DNA from 2 places in the Vibrio rarus genome. Region 2 is predicted to be linked to the other one. Evidence: riboswitches for the same ligand, from Rfam matches in the RefSeq annotation. Region 2 holds a riboswitch; the other holds the start of a gene.
The links. Region 2 has a riboswitch for cobalamin ahead of OCU56_RS05765 (cobalt-precorrin-5B (C(1))-methyltransferase). Riboswitches for the same ligand answer to the same signal wherever they lie in the genome.
Positions count from the first base shown of each region.

Region 1: another riboswitch for cobalamin. It lies ahead of OCU56_RS16490 (TonB-dependent receptor domain-containing protein); the one in region 2 lies ahead of OCU56_RS05765 (cobalt-precorrin-5B (C(1))-methyltransferase).

Region 1 is NZ_AP024901.1:780,026-783,227, forward strand. It holds gene OCU56_RS16490 (TonB-dependent receptor domain-containing protein) at 23-1,885, opposite strand; cobalamin riboswitch at 1,925-2,075, opposite strand; gene putA (bifunctional proline dehydrogenase/L-glutamate gamma-semialdehyde dehydrogenase PutA) at 2,255-3,202, shown strand, end outside.
Region 2 is NZ_AP024900.1:1,211,141-1,214,342, reverse strand. It holds gene OCU56_RS05770 (precorrin-8X methylmutase) at 1-267, opposite strand, end outside; gene OCU56_RS05765 (cobalt-precorrin-5B (C(1))-methyltransferase) at 255-1,472, opposite strand; cobalamin riboswitch at 1,563-1,696, opposite strand; cobalamin riboswitch at 1,909-2,099, shown strand; gene OCU56_RS05760 (sirohydrochlorin cobaltochelatase) at 2,278-3,202, shown strand, end outside.

The sequences.
Region 1 (3,202 bases), on a different replicon from region 2:
GACAGTTTTATTACGCTCAGTATTAGAAGCGGTAATCAATACCTGCGTAGTAGCTACGTTCTGCGCCTTTGAAATACTCATCAGTGCTAAACGAGTTAGTGTCTTTAGCTGTCTCATAATCTTCATCAAGCAAGTTATTTACTTTGAATCTTGCATCTAGATTATCGGTAAAGCTGTATTTTAGTGCCAAGTCTACAGTGATGTAAGCGTCCATCATGTTAGGCGATGCTGCTGAGCTTTCAGGGCGTTCACCCACATAGTTTGCTATCAATGATGTTTGCAGATCTTGCCAATTAGCCGTACCAATCCAAGAGTAATTTTGCTTTGCACGGTCTGCTAACTGAAAGCCCGTTTGTTTGTTTTTTGGATCTTTCCAATCCCCAGAAACGGTGTGGTGTATCAACCAAGTATCGAACTCAATACTGGCTTCTATACCTTTTATCTCTGCTTTATCTATGTTAGTGGGTTGCCAAAGGCCTGATGCGCTTGGAGCCCAAGCAATCATGTCTTTAATGTTGGTTTTATATAAGGAAATATTCCATGAGGACCAAGTTTGAAAACCTTGTAGAGTAAATTCTGTCGATTCAGACGTTTCTGGTTTTAGGTTCGGATTTCCAGATGAATAAGGGTCGGCAGGCCAGTAAAGGTCATTAAATGTCGGAGCTCTATAGGCTGTGCCATGGCTTAATGATGCCGTGACAACATCAAATATATTTACCCCAGCGGCCAAGTTCCAAGTGGTGTTACTGCCATAGGAGCTGTCGTCGTCATTGCGGATGCTCGCTTCGATAATCACAGGGTCTAAGTTCAGTGAACTTGTGGCAAAAATACCTCGGTTATTTCTATCTGCTTTTGCATAGTTAGTGGTATTTGAGCCACCACGGTTAACGTCTTCTTGATAGTAATCAAGACCACCAGTCACATTTAAAAGGGAATTAATTTGATAGGAGTTAATCCAAGACACCGTATTTCGCTGAGCTTCTAACGTTGCCTCTGCGCGAGTCTTAGCCGCATCTCGAGTGCCTTGCGCATCATTGCTGCGACTGATTTGCAGTGAGGACTGAAAAGCATCAAGGGTGAAATTAAGACCACCGGTTACAGAGTAAAAATCTACGGCTGTTTCGTCTTTTGATGTGGAGGTGAGAAACTCGCTGCTACTGTTTTGGTTGTAACCAGAGAAGTTCGCGCTCCAGTTATCAGAAATATCATGTTGTAGGGAGCCAAACACCACTTGAGATTTATAGCCATAATCTTCACCTTTTGGAGATAAGGTGGAGATGGCATAGCCTTTAGAAGCTTCATTATTTACAACAAATGAGCCTCGAGTGCTTTCACTTATTTCTCCAGAACTACGGAAACCTTCAGAATGGTAGTAGTTACTGCCGCCCGTCAATGAGACTTCATGCACGTTATCTTGAGGTACGGTAGTGATGCTGATTACGCCACCTACCGCATCAGCGCCGTACACTGACGCCTTTGGTCCTCGCAGCACTTCAATTTTCTCAATGGCAAATGCTGGTATTAAACCGATTGAACCGCCACCTGATGTTGGCGAGTTGATTCGTACGCCGTCGACAAGAATAAGAGTTTGAGCAGAAGTAGCACCGCGTAAGTAGATACTAGTGGCATTGCCTTTTGTGCCTAATTGTCTCACCTCTACACCCGGTAGTGTCTTGAGGACGTCTAGAGCACTATCGGCTTGAATCGCTTCGATATCTTGACGTTCAATGACACTGATATTGGCTAGAGTGGACGATATTGGCTGTGCAAAACGGTTTGCTGTGACGACCATAGTTTCATCAACGTCTGCTGAATCAACCTGTTGGGCAAGAATGGTTGGCGAGTACAGCGCAAAGATCGCTGTCGCTACAAGTGTTTTTTTCATGTTAAGTCCTAATACGCGTAGTGATAAAGGCGCCTATATTGACGCTCTTTCTTACTGGCAGGTAATCGGACTGATGAGTAGCGTAAAGTTTGCTCTCAAATACCGTTGCGCGTCAGCTTTGGATTCACACCAAATTCCCTTTTAAGTCTGAAACCTCGGGTTTCATGACACCAGCGAAAGGGATTCTATAGTCTGCTACAGAGGGTGTCTAGATATTAAATTTAATTGTTAAATTATTTTAATGTTATTGTTGGGTGCTTGTAATCACAATTCTCTTATTTAGGTTTTCTAATTCTTTGCTTTGCCTTGTGCCGCTATGTAGGATTGTGGGCAAATAAATGGCGGTTTTTATAGAGCTGAGGAAAAGCAATGTTTACGGCATCTAGTGTTTTAAGTTCCGACTTCATTAATCAACCTAAAGACGTTTTATGGTCGAATATTTCTCCTATGTATATGGTAGATGAGTCGAGCTGGTTAAATGAATTGTTAGAATTAGCGACGCCTTCAAAAGCAGAGAAAGAACGCATAAAAAGGCAAACTACGTGGTTAATTGAAGCTATTCGTAAGGATAAGCGGTCAATTCAGATGATAGATGCATTACTGCTAGAATACAGTTTAGATACCCAAGAAGGGATTTTATTGATGTGTTTAGCAGAAGCACTGATGCGAATTCCTGATACTGAAACGGCCGATGCCTTAATAAAAGATAAGCTAACCGTTGCAGATTGGAAGTCCCATTTAAGCCAGTCGGATTCCGTATTTGTTAATGCCTCTACGTGGGGGTTGATGCTGACTGGTAAAGTAGTGGGCATTAACAAAACTGAAACAACCAGTCCGAGTTCTGCTATCTCAACGTTAATGAATAAAATGTCAGAACCGGTGATCCGCAAGGCAATGCATCAGGCTATGAAGGTGATGGGGCATCAGTTTGTGTTAGGGCGCAATATTGTAGAGGCGCAAAAAAACGGCGCGGCATTACGCAAGCAAGGCTTTACTCACTCTTTTGATATGTTGGGTGAGGCGGCATTAACCGCTGACGATGCCGCTAAGTATTTTAATGACTATTTACTGGCGATAGAGTCAGTAGGCAGCAATAACCTGGCTAAGAAAACCGCTACAAAAGCGTGTCATCACCCAGCGCCATCCATTTCCATTAAATTATCTGCTTTACATCCGCGCTATGAAGTGGCTAACCAACAACGTGTGTTAACGGAACTGCATGATACTTTGCTCAAATTACTGTCTAGGGCAATAGCGTTAGATGTGGCTATTACTATTGATGCAGAAGAGGCTGACCGTTTAGAGCTCTCTCTTAAG
Region 2 (3,202 bases):
ACCACTGGTGATCATAGTGACGTCACTAATAATGTTGCAGCCGCTTTTTAACGCTTCTATTCCAGCCGCAACAGCACCTTCACTAAATCGAAACAGCTTGGCAAATTCAAAGTCACCTGTGGTATGAATCGCACGGCGTACCACTGGCCACTGTGCATCATCTAAATTGTGACCTCCGTGAAATTGCTGAATTTCCTGATCAATAATCGAGAAAGAATCGTTCTCAATAACCTGCCCTTGCTGGGTCATTTGTTTCATTGTATCCATATTTTTTTACCTAACATTGGGTCAGTGGATTGCTGAGTATGATCTCTTGAGTGCCCTATCACGCCGGCACCACAACTCACAGCTAATGGCTTGCCATCAAAATCGATAAGCACCACTTCAATATCCAACTCATTCGCCACATAACGGTGTGCATGATGTTGCGCCTCTTGGCACAAACGCTGCAAAAAGCACTCGGGTTGATGATCTCTCACTAAATCTAAGACGTGCCGTCCGGTATTGGCTTTGGCTATGTCTTGGCATAAAGGGGCGGGCATGTTGGATTGCTGGGCTAAGTGACTCAACTGTGCAAAATCGATGGCATGCCCTGATACATGAGTCATCATGCGCCCAGAGATCAATTTGCCTAATTTACCTATCATTACCACCAGCGAAACACGCTGTATTTGGTATCGTTTTGCCGCGCGCAACCCCACCCCCATAAAGTCTCCCGCTTGCACAAACGCCAACCGGCTCAGTGCAGGCCACTGCTCTATAGCGGATTTTTCTGAGCGACTGCCTGTCGTTAATACCACATGCTGTAAACCGTTAGTTTTTGCCACTTGAATGGATTGCCTAACGGAGGCGGCATAAGCGGAAGTAGAAAAAGGCTTCACGGTACCGCGAGTCCCTAAAATTGAAATACCGCCTATAAGCCCGAGCCGCTCACTAATGGTCTCCTTGGCGGCCACTTCCCCTCCGGGGGCTAAGATAGTTAACTCAACACCTCGCACTTCTATCGACGCACCCGTTGACCATGACGGTGTCGATAAATCCAACTCTCGTTGCACCATCTGTATAATATTGGCTCTCGGTACGGGGTTGATGGCAGGCTCACCAACAGGGAGTTCTAAACCTGGCAGTGTCACCGTTGCAATTCCTTGCCCGCCTGTAAGGTGGATCCCCGCGGTAGTGCTCCATTTTGCCCTGCACTGAATTTCTAAGCCGTGGGTACAATCGGGATCATCGCCGCCGTCTTTAACCACACCGGCAAGTATTGAAACCGCATGGTTATCTAGGTGTTTTTCTAGTCGTGCCAATGGAAATGTCACGAGCTCTTTATTAGGCAGACTAATTTCAATCTTAGAGAAAGGGCTATCGGAAATAAGCATTCGCACAGCGGCGCTGGCCGCCGCTGCCGCACAGGCACCGGTTGTGTAACCCCAGCGCAACTCTTTATTGTGTTTCGAACGTTTTAATTTACCCACTGAAACTCCAGCACAATTAATAAAAACATCAAACAGTCAGATCGGCTGAAATTGAAAGACAATGACACTGAGTGATCCCGCTCAGGCTGTTTGATTGTTGGATATTTAGCAGGATCTGACTTACGAATATTTATACAGGTATACTGCATGTTCGCTCACAGTTGCGGGGACAGTTCAGGAATGACACCTGATTCACTTAATACACTAAATATTCATGAAGTCTCTCATAGAGAGCGACAGGTATGATTGATAATTATCAAGATAACTGCGCGCCAGCTTTGCGATAGCTCGATTTAAACACACTCTCCCCTTAAAAGTCACCAATAGCGGAATTGAATAGAAATTCATTGCATATTAATTTCTAGCCACACCTTGTTTAATGAAACAAAAATCTCTCTTTATTGATTTTTATCACTATTCATAAGATTTTTTAAGGCAATATGCTTACCATTCAGGTGTCACATTCATTGAATTGCACTTAAAAGGGAATCAAGTTAAAAGCTTGAGCTGTACCCGCAACTGTATTTGGCGAGTTAGCAGACATGAGTCCACTGGAGATTATCTGGGAAGGCGTTCTGCATATGTTGACCCAAAAGCCAGGATACCTGCCTGAATGGTTCAATGAACTGGGAATATCCAGTTCACCAAAGGCGAGCGGGTTACTCGTGGTTAATGACTCTATTGATGACGAAACCTTTGTTATTTACTCCCGTAAGCCACCATTATGCCTTCGCTCTCTCTTTATGATCTGAGTGATGATTTGATGCAACCTAGCACGTTGTATCGGAACTTACGGATACCTATTATGTTAATTTCAACATTATTGAAAAATAGCCTCACGCTGACTAAAGTGCCACGCAAGATCCTTTTTCTCGGACTGTTGGCCAGCCTACCTCTAACGGCAACAGCGCATTCTTCTAGCAAAACGGCGAAACCCGAAAAATCCGCTATCGTCCTCGCCGCCTTTGGTACCACTTACAACACCGCTATTGGCTCACTGATTGGCATTCAACAACAAGTGCAAAAAGCCTACCCGAACACCCCTGTACGCTTTGCGTTTACCTCAAATATTATTCGTAAAATTTGGCATAAGCGTGCAACGGATAAGCAATATCAACAACAACACCCTGAAGTCCCTAAAAATTTTTATCAGGTACAAAATGTCATGGGGACAATGAACGATTTGCAAAGCGCAGGTTATAAAAACATCGTTGTGCAAACCACCTTACTGTCACATGGTGAAGAGTATATCGACCTTAAAGGAACGGTAAACGCCCTAGCGTCTATTCAAACGGTAAAAGCAAAATGGAAACCTTTTCATAATGTGGCTCTTGGCCGCCCATTAATGGGCACTTGGGGTGCGCAACACCCATACCGTAAAGATCTGCATACTTTAGCGGATGCATTAGCCAGCGATGTGGCGCTTGCCAAGAAAAACAATACCGCTTTAGTGTATATGGGCCACGGCAACCATCATCTTTCTACCGGCCTGTATTACGAGCTTCAAGAAATCTTAAATCAACGTTATCCAGACGTAAAAATCTATATTGGCTTAGTGGAAGGCTATCCTAACTTCGATAGCCTTATGGCGCGTTTAAAACACGACTCCATCAAAAGCGTTATGGTTAAACCGCTGATGGTGGTTGCCGGGGATCATGCCAATAACGATATGGCCGGTGATGAGGATGACTCATGGAAAATGATGCTGACCAAACAAAATATCAAGGTCA